Regions from separate parts of the Cognaticolwellia beringensis genome, predicted to be linked through region 4. Evidence: predicted binding sites of a transcription regulator. Region 4 holds the regulator's gene; each other region holds the start of a gene.
What was found. Region 4 encodes sigma-54, which starts transcription at its own class of promoters, with help from an activator protein. Its sites were predicted from a motif close to GTTGGCACGNNNNTNGNNT; they were not measured.
Positions count from the first base shown of each region.

Region 1 (4,337 bases), 1.6 Mb from region 4:
GTCATTATCTAAGCTATTAAAACTATAATTACCATAAATAGTTTGTTGAGGGTTTGAACTATAAATAGCCCAACGCCAATTATTGTCTCTATCTATTACCAGTAAATCGCTGCCATTTTCCATTGCGCCAAGTACAAAATAACGATTACCGGTTGTGTCCGTAGGCTTTTTAAACCAGGTTGAGACACTGTACCTATCAGGTAATGGAATACTGGTTTGTACATGATGGGCAGCACTGCTAATTGCCAGCGCGTTTTCTATTTGTGCTTCTTCAGAAGTATTGACACCGTTATGACTGGTGCCAGAATAAGTATTGAATTGATCGATTACTTCATTGCCGCTGCCAATATAGACACACTCATCAAACTGAAAATTTGCCATAGCAAATGCAGGCGGAGGGTCTGGCACCGTCACTGTTAGGTTGACATAATCACTATAAATATTAGAGCTCTGAACGTTTCCTGACTTTTTGTCTCTGGCGACTACATACAAAACCATTGCATTTTGGTTAGAACTGCCAAAATAATCTGTCATATTACTGGTTGCCTGACCACTAAGCGTGATTTCATTACTAGTAGAGTCTGTCCTATCTACAAGTTGATAACCATTCTGTTGGAAGTTCCAGATATATAAGTCAACGCCATCTTTCCTACCGTTGTTGTCATTTGTTCCATACCCGTTCCATAAAATAGTGAACGTTGTAATATCGGTTTCATCCTCATCTATAGTTATTACAAATTGCGTATAAGGGAAACTGTTGTTTGTCGAGGTAGTACTATTCTGATAGCTCTGATCGTCTATTTTTAAGGCATTGTATTCAGCTGCTGTGACTTGCGCTCCGAGTGCTAAGCTAGATGGGACCTGCGCACTACTTGAACCTTTATAGGCAACGATGTTGTTACCCGGTGTTCTGGTTTTAAAGTCATATAAAATATCCTCGAAAGCACCTGCAGAAAATGACAACAAACAAACAAGCAGCAATAAAAGGTACTTCATACGTTACAACCCTTATACATCCAAAGTAGCTGAATTCTACAGCTGAATTAAATTCGCATCAGTTCTGCGATTAACGCTGCGAAATGGAAATTACTCATTTAACCGTAAGGTAGAGAAGAAAGTCGAAACAGAACAATCTGCCAAGACCACATTTACGGCTACTATAAATATTTAAAGGTACCGCTATGTGCATTAATAAGCAATAAAAAACCCGCATATAGCGGGTTTGGAAAACATCTTATCAAATTATTTTGCGTTGTGCTTACGCAGTGTAAAACCAATAAGGCCGGCTGCGAAAATGAATAAAGTGGTTGGTTCAGGAACTTTAGCTACTGAGGTACGAACATAGAATGTTTCAAAAATATCAAAGTTACCACTATCATCTTTTTTCCCACTACGACTATCAAAGGCAAATTCGTTATAATCATTATGGTTTGGTTGAAAAACGGTATCGACTTCAGAAAAGTAAGAATTCCAATATTGAAATGAATGAATAGCGGTACCATTACGCATAAAATCAGACAACTTTAACTGTTGAAATAACGTATCAATCTCACTACCTTCTGCAAAACTCATCCACCCAGCGTGGAAACTTGCATCTTCAAAGGTATTATCAATTGTTGTTCCCGGATTAAAAAAATCATTCTTTGTATAATTAGTGACGTTCACTGAAGAAGCCCAAGTCCAATCATAGCCACCGTATGAAATATAGGAATCTTCAGCAAGCTCAGTTGTAATTAAACTAGCAAAAGTCGAGCTAGAAACTAAGCAAAAAAGCGCAATAAGTAATTTGTTTGTATACTTGATCATTATAAGACCCCAACTAATGAAAAACGACAGTAATGTTATAGACAAACTTGAATATGCAAATATTAAGCCAATAAAACAAACGTCATATAAATCATCAAGATTAAAATAGTGTGATTTTGATAAAGTATAAGAGTGTAAAAAAAGCTAACACTTATATTAAAAATCGTTTTTACGTTAATAACAGGTTATAGGCTACGGGCTTCAACAGCAACCCTTCTCGACGTTACTTCACCATCAAGATTACACTGCCCAGTGCTAGTAATCGAGTAATAACGAACGCTATCAAGTTCAAAATCATTGCAAGTTACACTTACTGTACACTGTGCTAACCCCTTAACATTTAGAAAGGTAGGGGTTCTACTATTAATATCAGCTTGGCTTTTACAAATTGCGGCATGACTACTTAGCGGAAACACTTCAGCTAACTGCCACTGTAATCCACTCTGTGCTGCTGTATAAGCTCGTGTACCTAATACCTCGTACGCCACACCTTCTTGGCTTGAATCGAGCATATTCACTAATGCTGCGCCAAGTGCAGACAAGACAATAATAATAAAAATAGCGATAACTAATGCGCTACCCTTTTGCCTATTTTTATATTCGCTTTTGTACAGGCGCATTGGTAATTTACTCTGTGTTTTAGTTACTATAATGATTTGCTCAAGGGACATTGGGCACCTGTATCTCATTATTAAATACAACTTCTTCTAAGTTACGCACAAACTTCAACCTTGTCATTGCTAAGCCATTTCGTTGCAACGTAGCCGGAAAAGTTTGAAATGGTAAAATATTGCCAGACGATGAATAATTAGCAATATGCTCTGCCATTAAAACCCGAGTTGCACTAGCGTTAGCATTAGGTAAGCCACTACTCAAGTAACCGCCAAAGCCGTAGCCTTGGTAACGAAATATCGCATTACTTTCCACGCAATAACTAATGGGTGAATCAATAAAGTACAAGCGGCTAGTAGGTGATTCAGCATTAAAAAGTATGTTGTTAGCGAAGTTAATTTTTGAGGGTGTTTGCTTATTGCCTGAATTATCAACTGAAGAAAACGCTTCAATCACCCCAGAGGCCGTATTGTAAATATCGTCACTGTTTAACGCATAAACAGCAACATATTGAGTTGTTGCCTGAAGTGGATCTTCTAACATGACCACATCAACACTATTACTTGCCGGTTCAGGTGCTACCGGAATATCCAAATAAATAGCACTTTTATCGATAGGGACAAACTCTAAGCATTGATTATTTGAGCCAATAGTACGAATACTATTAGGCAGTGCATGCCTCACTTCACGGTTAAGGCGCTCAACAACAAACCTTGCGGTAGAAATTAACGCTTCTCGATCGGCAGCATCGGTATAACTTTTAGTGCCAAAACGCAAAAATGAGGTAATACTACTCGCCAATACGCCTAATATTACGATAACGGTAACTAGCTCCACTAAAGTAAAGCCTTGCTGATATTTAGGTAATTGACGCATTAAAAATTCACCCGATAAACAGAAAAGTCAAAATCAAAATCTTGCGGTGTCGTAATAGTTACTGTTATGAGCTTGGCCGTGTAGTTGTTATCAGCCCCATCATTGTCACCATCATAGTCGCTGTCGTTAATAACATTGACCTTAATTTGGTAGCCAACATACATATCGCCGAGCGAGTCACTGCCCCCCAACGAGCTTTCAATAATAGTTAAGCCATTATAATCATCTACATCGTCAAATAGCTCTCTTGTATCCGCTTCTTCGTTAGCTAATACATCTGAACATGTTTCTCCATCAAGCGCTTTAATTTCACCATCATTGTTTTGATCTTCGCCACAGCGATAAAAACCACCCGACATCTCTGAGTTTTCATCAAAAGCTTTTCCCAGAATTTCATTGATCATCGACTGACCAAGCTCTGCCGCTTTAATTTGATGCACTTGCTCTGCGCTTTGATTCGCTAACGGGTAAATTAAGGTGGTGAATATTGAGAAGGCAATAGATAACACGACAATGCCGACTATAGTTTCAATCAAGGTAAAGCCTTGCTGTGAAGTTCTAGCCAATAACACAAATACAGAAGATGAATTACTCTTAGAGTGCATGGATATAACCCTCTGCCTCTATTTGAACGCTAATACTTTGCTCGCCACTAATGGTAATTATGCATGGTGCTGCACAAGAAGGTCGCCCCATACTGTCAAAAGAGAAACTATTACCAGTGAAGTTAGTGCTGAAGGTAATATTGTCGTTACTATCTATCTGCAGTTTGGAGGCACTGTCTTGCCATGGTGCAGCAAAACTTGGAGACGAACCACAGTTTTCAGGTGTGCCTAGCTTAGTTGCGGTCACTAATACGCTATGGCAATAACCACTATTAGTTTGTTGCATAGCCTTGGTTTGAATTAAACGTAATTTTGCAATTACATCAGTACGGTAGGCATATTCTGAAAAACCTTTAGAAGTGAAAAATTTTGGCGCGACTGTAATGGTGAGAATACCTAATATAATAATCACAATAATTAGTTCTATGAGTGTAAAAC
Region 1 covers NZ_CP020465.1:19,491-23,827, reverse strand. Annotated here, with positions in the region: gene B5D82_RS00145 (LamG domain-containing protein) at 1-996, opposite strand, end outside; gene B5D82_RS00140 (PEP-CTERM sorting domain-containing protein) at 1,243-1,806, opposite strand; gene B5D82_RS00135 (PilX N-terminal domain-containing pilus assembly protein) at 1,992-2,426, opposite strand; gene B5D82_RS00130 (PulJ/GspJ family protein) at 2,467-3,294, opposite strand; gene B5D82_RS00125 (type IV pilus modification PilV family protein) at 3,294-3,899, opposite strand; gene B5D82_RS00120 (prepilin-type N-terminal cleavage/methylation domain-containing protein) at 3,889-4,337, opposite strand, start outside.
Region 1: a site for sigma-54 is predicted at 1,860-1,878, ahead of B5D82_RS00140 (PEP-CTERM sorting domain-containing protein). Genes of this name have one in related genera too.

Region 2 (4,337 bases), 930 kb from region 4:
AAACCAATCCGGAAGGTTTTAAAGTCATTACGTTCGCCAACTTGCATAGGCACGCCAGCAGCAATCTGTAAACCAACAGAGGCAAACTTCTTACCATTGTGGAATTCATCATCGGTTGTATAACTGACCACCACACCGGGTGCTGCAAACCCTTCTGCTGCAACACTTTTAATGCCATGCTTTGTAAGTAACTCCCGAACACGTTGACCTAGCTCTAGTTGTTCTTGACATACTTTTTCAAAGCCATAGGCTTTGGTCTCTTGCATAATATCTCTAAAGCGGGTCAAACCATCGGTCGGCATAGTCGCGTGATAAGCATGACCACCATTTTCATAGGCTTCCATAATTTGAAGCCATTTTTTTAGGTCACAAGCAAAACTATCACTCGTGGTTGACTCTATTCTTTGGCGCGCTAACTCGCTTAACATAACTAAACCACAACAAGGTGAAGCACTCCAACCTTTTTGCGGCGCACTAATTAGCACGTCTACACCCGTTGCCTTCATGTCTACCCAAATAGTACCTGAAGCAATACAGTCAAGCACCAAAATACCGCCCACTTGGTGTACGGCTTCTGCCATTGCTGTAATATAGTCGTTAGGCAAAATAATGCCCGCAGAAGTTTCTACATGTGGGGCAAAAACAACATCAGGAGATTCAGCTAAAATAGTGGCGACTACATCAGCAATAGCTGGTGGAGCAAAAGGTGCTTGGGCATCATCGCTGGTTTGCTTGGCTTTTAGTACAGTTTCGCTGCTAGGAATATCGCCCATCTCAAAAATCTGGCTCCAGCGATAGCTAAACCAACCATTACGCACAACCAAAACTTTTTTGTTGCGCGCAAATTGACGAGCAACCGCTTCCATACCAAAGGTACCACTGCCAGGTACGACAATCGTGCTATGAGCTTGGTAAACAGATTTTAAGTCCGCAGAAATGTCATTCATAACCTGTTGGAACGAACCAGACATATGGTTCAAAGAGCGGTCTGTGTATACAACGGAATATTCTAATAATCCATCAGGGTCAATATTGGGAAGCAATCCAGCCATGTTAGGGTCTCTTAGTAAGTATTTATAGCATGATACTGCCGTATATTGGCCTGACCTTCAATATGTTTTACATAAAATTACTGCCACAATGTGGACCATAATCAGGTGAGAAATTTTTATGATGACTTTTGCAATGGGAATGCAATCATCACCCATTAAAGAATTGAAAATAAACAAGTAATAATTTTTGGCGCTCTTTCTGAGGTAAAATTAGTGCAGATAAGGTTATTTGGTATACAATCTATTTTTATCCCCCTATTTTTAAAAGGATATTTTGTTGTGAGTTCAGCCATAAACAATCATCAACCTCTTAGGTGGTTATTAGCCCTCGCCGCTTTATATACGCTTTATCTTGCGCAGTCGTTAATTATACCTATACTATTTTCTGGCTTTATTGCTTTGTTATTAAGCCCACCCGTAAAATTTTTAAGAACTTTTTATATTCCACGTGCGATTTCTTCATTTGTTTTATTAGCTTTATTGGTAACACCGTTTACTTTTTTAGCTTCAGAGTTAATCGAGCCAGCGCAAAAGTGGGCGCAGTTGTTACCTAAAATTACCGTCCAGTTAAATCAAAAAATTGACACAATAAGTGATGAATTTGCTAATCAAAAAGAGATAGCTGAAGCTGAAGTTGCGGCTAGAAATAATACAGACCAAGGCTTTAGCTTTTTTGGTTTATTTTCAAATGATAAACCAAAGCCAGAAAAATCTGATGAATTAGAAGAAAATACCGTTGAAAAGCATATAAAACAAGGTGGTATAGAGCTAATAATTAACGGGCTCAGTAGTGCGCCCATATTTTTAGCCCAATGTTTCGGCTGCTTAATATTAATTCTTTTTTTACTTACCTACGGACCATCGGTATATATTGCCACCAGAAGATTCCCCCAAATTGCCAATAAAAAGAAGCTCGACTCCATTGTTTACGAAGTACAAAAAGTTTTATCTAAATATATTGTCACCATAAGCCTTATTAACTTTGTTCTTGGTGTTGCCACAGCAATTGCCTTTGCCATACTGGGTTTAGACGACCCTATTTTATGGGGCGCCTTGGTGGGTTTACTTAATTTTGTACCTTATATCGGCTCCGCTATTAGTATTGCAATTTTAACGTTAGTTGGCTGCGTTCAATTTGGTTTTACACTGATTGCCCTAGTTCCAGCCGGCGTGTTTTTAGTTATCAATGTGTTGGAGTCACAGTTACTAACACCTATGGTATTAGGTACCAAAATGCAGCTAAATCCACTAGTGACTATTTTATGGTTGTTCTTTCTTGGTTGGTTATGGGGAATGTTAGGAGTGCTACTCGCGGTGCCTATTTTAGTTTGTATTAAGTTAACGCTTGAGCGACTAAATTTACTCAGCCACTGGGTAAGCTTTATTGAAGCAAAAGGGTAATTCATTCATTATTGATCAGATAAACCGTAGCATACTTATGCTGCGGTTATTAACACCACACTATGCGTTTAAAAACACCGTTTATGTAACAGAGACATTTAGGTTAAGTAAAATTTTCATTATTACGTGTTAATATTTCACTTATTAAAAACCCAAGTTATTTGTTTTTTTTAAGTGCATGAATATTAACAGTTAAAGTTTTTTATAATTTGGCTCAATGTTTGCAATCTTAATACTGCAACTATTGAATTATTAAGTAACAACAACTGTTATGTCAAAAGGAGAAACATCACATGGCTAGTACAACCTCAAACAATGAGAAAAAAGCACAATCAACTCATCCATTATCGGATAAAGTGCAAGACGCTTTACACGAGTCTGTAGATACACTGGCTGAAAAAGCAGCGCACACAGAAGACCGTTTACGCAATGCTGCGCAGTCTAGCAGTGAAAATTTTGAAGCTAAGCAGCAAGAAGTACAAGCAAAATGGGATCAGTCTTCTCTGAAAAAATATGCCACTGAAAATCCAATAGCTACAGCGGGTATTGCTTTTGCTGCAGGCGTACTGCTAACAAGCATATTCCGCAGAAAATAATAGCAACTGAATAGGAAGCGAATATAGTGACGATAAGCGCAGACTCAGAAAATCAGCCTAAGCATGACAGTGCTGAGGCTGAAAGCTTACGCATTTCACAAGCGCAAGCGCAAGAGGCAGAAGCGTCGTTTCATGCCACATATTCAGCGATAGCTAACCTTTTTAAAGTCAAACAAAAAAAGTATCAAAAAACCTTTGAACTCGCACTTTTAGAGGGAAAAATATCCATTCAAGCAATTGCTGTATTTGGTATTTTAATTTTATTAACCTTCATAATAGTTGCAACACTTTGGTGTTTAATAAATGTGGCGATAGTGATTGCTGTAATGCAATTATCTTCCTCCATTTGGTTGGGCTTGCTCGTTGCAGCAGGCATTAATACTCTGCTCTTTGCTTTTTGCTTTAGCTTAATGAGAAAGGTTAAACGTGAAGTAGGTTTTAACCGCACTAAACGAGTGCTAAAAGGTGATTTATGATATTTTCATTATTTAAAAAAGCTAAACAAGCTGACCAATGTGAAGCTGATTTAAAACTATTACAAAAGCTAGACAAATCCCAAAGTCACCGTGCAAAAGTAAGGTCTTTGGCACTGATAACATCACCAAAAGGGTTAGCCGCTATTTTTACCATAGGTGTAGCCAGAGGCTTCATTAAACCAAGCATTGCTCGACAACTTAAAAGTATGGCAATTGTTTTTGGTAAAACGACTATAGATGATTGGTTAACAGGCGACGTCACACAAGTGTCTGAGTAGAATAGAAAAGTAAAATATCTATTTACCAACTTTATTTAGTACGGGCCAACCTCTAAAAAAGAAAAAGACGCAATAATGCGTCTTTTTCATCTGATTAAAAGCCCGTTCTAATCAGTCACTCCAGAAAGGTTAACATCACTTAACCTACTCGGTGTAAAGCACAAACTTTGTTACCTGATGGGTCTCTCAAATAAGCAAGGTAGAGTTTACCCACTGGTCCTTCTCTAACACCTGGTGCATCTTCACAAGCAGCACCACCATTAGCAACACCCGCAGCTTGCCATGCATCAGCCTGCTCAGGAGAAGATGCAGCAAAGCCAATAGTACTACCATTACCATGACAGGCCTTTTCACCATTGATTGGCTTACTTATTGAGAATATACCCGTGTCAGTAAAGTAAAAACAACGGCCTTTTTCATCAATAACACCCGGCTCGTGGCCTAGTTCACCTAAAATAGCATCGTAAAAAATTTTTGATGCGTTTACATCGTTTGCGCCGACCATAATATGACTAAACATTTAACTTTCCTTTT
Region 2 covers NZ_CP020465.1:636,315-640,651, reverse strand. Annotated here, with positions in the region: gene B5D82_RS02625 (aminotransferase class V-fold PLP-dependent enzyme) at 1-1,052, opposite strand, end outside; gene B5D82_RS02620 (AI-2E family transporter) at 1,332-2,453, shown strand; gene B5D82_RS02615 (DUF883 domain-containing protein) at 2,747-3,049, shown strand; gene B5D82_RS02610 (hypothetical protein) at 3,076-3,525, shown strand; gene B5D82_RS02605 (hypothetical protein) at 3,522-3,803, shown strand; gene B5D82_RS02600 (VOC family protein) at 3,943-4,323, opposite strand.
Region 2: a site for sigma-54 is predicted at 2,662-2,680, ahead of B5D82_RS02615 (DUF883 domain-containing protein). Genes of this name have one in related genera too.

Region 3 (4,337 bases), 2.3 Mb from region 4:
ATAAAACCTTGTCTGTTTTCGCCGCTTCTGTTTCTGATATGGCTGATTTAAGCTCATTATCTTGCCTATTCTCAGTAAACAGTGGCACATCGAAGGTTACACCGACAGAAAACAAGTCTGCTCTACTCCTTCCCATTGCATCATCACTACGATAACCGTAACTTGCGTTTACGCCCCATTCTGGCTTGTATTTTTGCTGTGCTAAATTAATGCCTGTTTTAGTGGCGTTAATTTGTTTATCTACGGCCAAAACTGAAGGATGATTAGCAAAATACTGAACCAATGCCGTCGGCTTGAGCCAGGTGTTTTTTGCCACTAAATCATTATTTAAGAGCTCGACTTCAGGAAGTTTCTGACTTAATTTTATGTTATATAAAGAGAAGTCAGCTGCTAAGATAGCTTCGTCTGAAGAGTTATTTTCACTAGACAAACTAGTCAGCCATTGAGATAGCACGCCTTCATAACGGTTTTTCTGTTGTGCTAATAGACTTAGTCTGTCTTCTAAACGGGTTAATTCAAGCTGTGCTCGGACAATATCTTGTTGACGAGTTTTCCCTAAAGCAGATGAATAACTCACTTCGGCGACGTCGACTAATTGCAAAAATAGCGATCTATTTTTTTCAATCAAGGCAATGCTTTGCTGAACTCGGTAAGCGTCTAACCACAAGCTACCTACCGTAACAGCTACTTTTGATTCACGGTCTTTTCTTTGATAGGGAAATGCTTCACTTTGAATTTTTAGCTGCTGGCTTTTAATGCCTAAGCTATCGCCGCGAGGAAACATTTGTGAAATACCCACTTTAGCTTGTGTCATGCCTTCTTGACCAAAGTCAAAGCCATTTACTGGTAGGTTTGCCAAACTGATAGACACTTTAGGATCTGGTAATGTGTTTACTGCATGACTCATCGACTCAATTGCGCGTTGCTTATGCAGGTTTCCTGTTAACCAAGGATCATTTTTTTGCGCGGCTTTAATCGCTTTTTCAAAAGTTAAAACCTCGCTATTATTCAATGCTATCGATTGTGCTGCACTGACATAAAAAACAGAAATAGCGAGAAGACCAGCACCAAATTTAAGCGCAAGCTTGCTATTATCGTTTGGCTTAATCATTAAAACTGTTCCTCATAGGATTGAACATTGGCATAAATTTCATAACTACCATCCAACTTCAACAGTAAGACCCGGTAAGGCTGAAATTTATCACCAACCTCCATTCCAGGGCTACCAACTGGCATAGCAGGGACAGACAAACCGATAACATCATCTTTGTGTGTTTCTTGCATAAATTGATGTATAAATTTCGCTGGTACATGCCCTTCAAAGGCATATCCATCTTTTGAAATTGCGGTATGACAAGAACGATATCTTGGCGCTATAGATTTTTCATCTTTAATGCCTGGAAAGTCATCAAAGCTGTGAACTTTCGATTCAAAGCCATGTTCATTAACATGACTGATCCATTTTTTACAGCAACCACAGGAAGGACTTTTATAAACCGCTAGCTCTACTGTTTGTGGCAAAACCTTTATGGATTCTATAGCCTTAGAAGTAGTTTTTTCGTCAGTACAACTGGCAAGTGAGAAAACTACAACAAAGGTAGCAATAACTTTTAACGTAAATATTTTTGTAAACATAACCCACCCATTTGGATGTTAAATTTTTAATTAATTAGGTTATTATTAATGAGATTAAATAAGTATTTTCTACGAATACGAACTCAAAAAAGCCTAATACAGAATGATAAAACATAAATGAGCCAAATTTTGGGCACACTTATTCTGTAGTTAACTTAATATTGGAGGGCGATATAAAGATCTAGGTTGTTGGCTTAGTGCCAAACGAGAAAAGGAAAGTATTTTAGGTGAGCTATCAACAATTGGAGTATTACTTACATACTTAATTAAGGCAGCAATAGTTGAGCAACCACCGGTGAAACAGTGACATATTGTATTGCAACAATCTTCTGTTGACTCCGTTAACGTAGCCGTATCAGCAGCCATATTATGATTACTATGATCCATCATTGGCATATTTTGTGGTAATACTTCTGCATGGCTGTTCATACTCTTCATTCCACTCATGCTAGCCATACCCATCATATGGTAAGACATAATAGTAGACGCCATTGCTTGACCCACAAAGGACAAACATATTAGCAGTACCATTAATGTTTTAGAGAAGTTTAAAGCCACGAGTTACCAACAATATAATATACTTAGTGAATATGTTCGCATACCTCCTGTTTATATTCAATGTAATACTTTTACAACTTATTAAAGTCTCAAGCCCCGCTTAGATTTATACCTACAATTTTATATTTCAGATATTCCCACTTGATATGAAATATACAAAGCTATAATATCCTGCCAAATTTTGGTAGCACCACTTATCCATAACATGATGAAAAAATAGCGTGTCTAGTCAGCATTAAAAACCGCTAATGTTATCAATTAGCTGTCAAATAATTTACCACGGCATATCTACAACACAATAAATTGTACTCATTGGAAGTTATAAAAATGTTCGAAATTATTATTCTTGCCTTAGCGTTAAGTATGGATGCATTTGCTGTCTCAATAGGATTAGGTGCTAAACACCCAGTAAAAACACCGTCACTTGCGATAGCTTGTGGATTATATTTTGGTTTCTTTCAAGGCTTAATGCCTTTAATAGGTTATATGGGAGGAAGAGGTGTTTTTGGTTGGGTAGAAGCCTATGCGCCATGGGTAGCATTTTTTCTTTTGCTATTAATTGGCGGAAAAATGATATACGAGTCCTTATCAAACGGCATAGAAGAAGACATAGCTAAGGTCACTCACAGAATTATGTTGGTACTTGCTATCGCGACCAGCATAGATGCTATGGCTGCAGGATTTTCATTAACAATACTGGACGTTAACCCGTTAATTGCCTGTGCAATAATAGGCATAACTACCTTATTCTTCAGTGTTATTGGTGTTTATGTTGGTGCTAAAAGTGGTACTTGGCTTGAAAGTAAAGCTGAGTTGCTAGGTGGCATCGTCTTAATACTTATCGCAATCAAAATACTCTTAATATAATTGTCTCAGTTTCTCAGTAAAATGGGCCCTGAAGATAACAACCTAACTTAAGTTATTGGCACATTAATTATAATCAGCGCATAACTTGTCACCAGCGCTGGTAAATAGATACGAAAACAAAGCATAACTTCAGCAAAAAATCAGTAAATCTTAAGGTTAGTCTGGTATCTTGTTATTAATAACAATTCTATGTTGCAGGTAACCTTTGAAAGTTTTAATTATTGAGGATTCAACTTCTCTGCGAAGAAGCTTAAAAATTGGCTTATCAAACTTAGGCTATACCGTCGATGACACCGGTGATGGCTCTGAAGGATTAAGCATGGCACTCGCGGGTGACTATTCTTTGCTGATACTTGATTTAATGCTCCCTTCTGTGGATGGCACAGCCATATTAAAAGCGATTAGAAAAGCCAATAAAGACCTCCGGGTTTTAATTTTATCAGCCCGAGATCTAACAGAAGACAAAATTGAAGGTTTACTTAACGGTGCTGACGATTATCTCACTAAACCTTTTTCATTCGATGAACTTCATGTCCGCTTATTGTGCCTCATGCGCAGAGGTTCTTTAAATGTTAGTGACAGTAAAGTTAATATCGGCTTGTTTTCATTAGACCTGCACTTAAAGCAATTATTTTGTGATGGCAATGATGCCAATTTAACCCCAAATGAATACAAGCTTGTTGAATGTTTATTTACCAATCAAGGCAAAGTAATATCCCCTGAAAAATTAAGTGAATATTTAGCGGGCCAATACGATGCCATTGCAAAAAACTCTATCGAAGCACACCTTTCCACGGCTAGAAAAAAAGTAAAATTACTCGGACATGATTTACCCATAAAAACCAAGCGTGGCTTCGGCTATTTTTGTTGAGACCTGTAGATGATTTCTATTAAGAAAAAATTAAGTCGTTATATATCCATTTCAATTTCGATATTATTAGTCGCCATTTTCTTGCTCACTGACATTGCTGTTGATACTTGGATCAGTGGTGAATTCGATCGAGCCATGGTGAATAAAGTTGGATTGCTCACAACACTGGTTAGTGCAGATACTCATGAAATTGATTTTGATTTTGCTGATGAATTTATGCCTGAGTTTTCTGGCGTCAATGATCCTGAATACTTTCAATTATGGCTTGATAATAAAGTTTTTGAACGCTCTAAAACGCTTGAGCTTTTTGACATAAATGAATTACCTAAAGTTGAACTTGGAGACAAGCACTCAATAATAACTGACATTACCCTGCCCGATGGTCGTTCAGGAAAGATGCTTTTCA
Region 3 covers NZ_CP020465.1:3,976,195-3,980,531, reverse strand. Annotated here, with positions in the region: gene B5D82_RS16745 (TolC family protein) at 1-1,111, opposite strand, end outside; gene B5D82_RS16740 (DUF411 domain-containing protein) at 1,111-1,635, opposite strand; gene B5D82_RS16735 (hypothetical protein) at 1,786-2,127, opposite strand; gene B5D82_RS16730 (manganese efflux pump MntP) at 2,521-3,060, shown strand; gene B5D82_RS16725 (response regulator transcription factor) at 3,266-3,931, shown strand; gene B5D82_RS16720 (sensor histidine kinase) at 3,941-4,337, shown strand, end outside.
Region 3: a site for sigma-54 is predicted at 2,228-2,246, ahead of B5D82_RS16730 (manganese efflux pump MntP). Genes of this name have one in related genera too.

Region 4 (4,337 bases):
CGTTCTTTACGCATATTATTTGCCAGTATTTCGGCAATATATACCGAACGGTGCATGCCGCCAGTACAACCAATCGCAATGGTAATATAACTGCGATTATTTCGTTCTAGATGCGGTAACCAAGTCATCATAAAACTGTTGATTTGCCAAATAAACTTAGTCACTATCGGTTGGCTTGCAAGGAAGTCTTGTACCGGTTTATCTAACCCTGTGAAGCCCTTTAGTTCTTTATCCCAAAATGGGTTTGGTAAAAAACGCGCATCAAAAACATAGTCAGCATCTTGTGGTACGCCATGTTTAAAACCAAATGACTCAAAGACAACGACCATAGAGCCAGATTTTTTCCCCAAAATTCGCTCTCTAACTAAGTCCGCTAGTTGATGTGGCGTAAGTTGGCTAGTATTGATATATAAGTGTGCTCGACTGGCGATTGGCTCAAGGAGCTTTTTCTCTAGGGCAATGGCTTGGTCTAAGGCAATATTTTGTTTAATCAACGGATGTAAGCGTCGCGTTTCACTGAATCGACGAATAAGATCACTATCATCCGCATCTAAATAAAGTAAGCTTAATTCAACCGCATTAGGCATATATTCAATGATTTCAGGTACATCATTAGGATCAGCTGGTAAGTTTCGTACATCGAGACTCACAGCTACATTCTCATAATCGTTAATCACTGTATGGATGAGAGCAGGTAATAAGTTGACAGGGATATTATCAACACAATAGTAGCCTAAATCCTCTAACACTCGCAGTGCAACACTTTTACCTGACCCTGAACGGCCACTGACTATAATTAGCTTCATCTGTGTTTAGCTCGCTTGTTGGATTAACTGATACAGTGCTTGGTTACTTTCGCATTTTCGTACTTGCTTGCAAAATTGCTTGTTACGAAAAATTTTTGCGATGCTCTGCAATGTACTGAGGTGGTTTTGACATTCTTCTTCAGGCACAAATAAGGCAATAAAAATATCAACTGGGCGATGATCAATAGCATCAAAATCAATTGCTTCTTCTGTGGTTATTACTACGGCAATGGGCTGTGTAGCATTTTCCAAACGACCATGCGGTATAGCAATGCCATTACCTATGCCAGTTGACCCCATTCTTTCACGTTTAACTAGGCTTTCTAAGAGTTGAAATGTGTCATGGTCTGCCAATTTATCGGCGGCCAGGCTACTTAAGTATTCTAGAATACGTTTTTTACTGGAGCCCGGTGCTGCACAAATAGTGCAGTCCGGGGATAAAATGTCTTGCAACTTCATAAACTTATAAAACCTAAAGCGACTGAGCGCTAATGCTTGTTAATTTTGCCTTTGTATTTCAGGATTTGGCGATCTAGCTTATCAATTAATGCATCAATTGATGCATACATATCATTATGCTCGGCCTTCGCGTGAACCTCTGAGCCACTTAAGTGCACAGTAGATTCGGCAATCTGATTCAATTTTTCTACGGTTAATACGACATGTACATTATTAATATGCTCAAAATGACGTTCTAGCTTTTCAAACTTGCCATTAACATAATCACGTAATGAGTCGGTAACATCGACATGGTGTCCAGTAAGATTAATTTGCATATGCTTCATTCCTCTTTTTTGGTGAATAAGACTGCCTACAATAGGCTTTTACGTTGATTTGACGGCGGTATAGAGAGCGACTCTCGATACTTGGCAATGGTTCTCCTTGCTACTTTTATACCTTGTTCAGCTAATATATCTGCGATTTTACTGTCGCTTAATGGCTTTGCGGGTATTTCAGCGGCAACAAGCTTTTTAATTAATTCACGAATAGCAGTTGAAGAACACTCACCGCCATTTTCAGTACTTACGTGGCTAGAGAAAAAGTATTTAAGCTCAAAAATGCCTCTGGGTGTGTGCATATATTTTTGTGTGGTAACACGAGAGATGGTTGATTCATGCATGTCCACAGCTTCTGCAATATCATTTAATACCATAGGTCGCATAGCCTCAGGCCCATGTTCAAAGAAACCTTGTTGGCGTTGTACAATGCAATTTGAAACTTTTAATAAGGTATCATTGCGACTTTCTAAGCTTTTGATAAACCATTTTGCTTCTTGTAAATTCGAGCGAATAAATTGGCTATCAGCAGACGACTTCATAGACCTAGACATGGCAGCATATTGTTGATTCACTGATAATTTAGGTGCAGTATCAGGATTAAGCTCTACCGTCCAGCGGCCGTTTTTCTTCTCAACAGATACATCAGGAATCACATATTGCTCTTCACTTTTGATGACACTATCGCCTGGACGAGGATCTAACGATTGGATCAAGCGAATAACTTCGCGCAATTGATCTTCTTTGATGCGTAATTTACGCATCAGTTGTCGATAATCACGATTACCAAGCAAGTCAATGTGTTCAGTTACGGCTAATTTACTTTCAGCTAGCCAAGGCGTATCTTTCGCAAATTGATTGAGCTGGATAAGCAAACACTCAGGAATTGAACGAGCAGCCACGCCAACGGGATCAAAAACGTTAATTCGTTTAAGTACCACTTCAACTTCATCGAGTTCTACATCGTCTATACCAACGCTTTCTAATATCTCATCTGCGGTAACCGTTAAGTAACCTGCTTCATCTATAGCTTCAATAATGGCGATGGCAATGGTTCTGTCGGTATCGCTAAATGGCGTAAGTTCCATCTGCCAAATAAGATGGTCTTGCAGTGAATCTTTCGTTTCACCCTGATAAGTATAATCTTCAGATGCGTGACCAACACCGCCGCTGCTCGCACTGGCACTGAAGTTATCATCCCAAGTGCTATCACTGTTTAATTCTTCGGGAATATCGGTTTTAGCTAAACCTTCGGATGAGCTAATCTCATCGATACTCGGGGCAGAATCCTCACTACCATCAGACGAAGACATTTCTTTCGTTTCGCCAACACTAGCGGAGTAACCTTCTTCTAAGTGATCTGGGGTGCTTTCTGAGTTACTTTCAAAAGATTCATCAACTTCAAGCAAGGGGTTACTTTCGAGTGCTTCTTGAATTTCTTGCTGGAGATCCAGAGTCGATAATTGCAGTAGCTTGATCGCCTGCTGCAATTGCGGGGTCATCGTTAATTGTTGTCCGATACGGAGTTGCAAAGTAGGACGCATTTACGTTTTCATTTCCCTGTTGAAATACATTATTGTTATACCGCTTTAGTCTGTTATTCACTATAGCGTGAATTGTTCACCAAGGTATACATCTCTTACATGTTGATTTGCAAGTATTTGATTCGAATTACCTTCAGCGATCAGTTCACCATGACTAACGATATAAGCATGTTCACAGACATCGAGTGTTTCTCGTACATTATGATCAGTGATCAGAATACCAATGCCACGTTCTTTTAAGTGTAGGATAATTTTTTTTATATCACCTACTGAAATTGGGTCAACACCAGCAAAAGGTTCATCAAGGAGAATAAATTTAGGGTCTGCCGCTAAAGCACGTGCTATTTCAACACGTCGGCGTTCACCGCCAGATAAACTCATACCTAAGTTATCCTTGATATGACCGATGTTGAACTCTTCTAATAAATGTTCAAGTTTTTCTTCTCGTTCAACATCGCTCAGGGTTTTACGCGTTTGTAAAATGGCCATAATGTTGTCATAAACAGACAATTTGCGAAAAATTGAAGCTTCTTGTGGTAAATAGCCGATGCCCTTACGCGCACGTTCGTGCATGGGTAACAAAGTTAAATCTTCACCATTTAAAACAATTGAGCCACTGTCGTTATTGACTAAGCCAACAATCATATAAAAGGAGGTGGTTTTACCCGCGCCATTGGGACCTAATAAGCCAACAATTTGTCCTGCGGACACTTTCATACTGACGTTTTTAACGACTTTTCTGCCTTTGTAGGCTTTTGCAAGACCGGTTGCTGATAATGTTGAAGTTGACATTTACTCTTGCTTGTCCTTAGATTTTTTAGGCAGTTCAGTTTTATTTTTTGGCTGTAATACCGTTTCTACTTTAGCGTTATCTAAGCTTTCAGCATTGACATATTCGGTGTCAAAATTATAAGTGATTTTACTACCGCTAACTTCACTACCTTCTTGGCGCAGAAGTGCATTACCTGAAATGACCACGGTGTTCATACTGGGCTCATACCGGATTTCATTAGCTTGTAGGTTTATGGGGCTGCCATCTTGCAGCGTTTGCTCAAATGTCGCTGGTGAACCCTTGGCAATATAAATTTTGTTATCACTTTTATCTTCGGTAATTACCTGTACTAATTCAGCATGTATTGTTAGCGTGCCTTGAGCAATAATGACATTATCGATATAACTGAATATTTTGTTTTTCAGATCGGCAGCTTGTC
Region 4 covers NZ_CP020465.1:1,571,153-1,575,489, reverse strand. Annotated here, with positions in the region: gene rapZ (RNase adapter RapZ) at 1-806, opposite strand, end outside; gene ptsN (PTS IIA-like nitrogen regulatory protein PtsN) at 813-1,265, opposite strand; gene hpf (ribosome hibernation promoting factor) at 1,295-1,582, opposite strand; gene B5D82_RS06605 (RNA polymerase factor sigma-54) at 1,618-3,126, opposite strand; gene lptB (LPS export ABC transporter ATP-binding protein) at 3,187-3,918, opposite strand; gene lptA (lipopolysaccharide transport periplasmic protein LptA) at 3,919-4,337, opposite strand, start outside.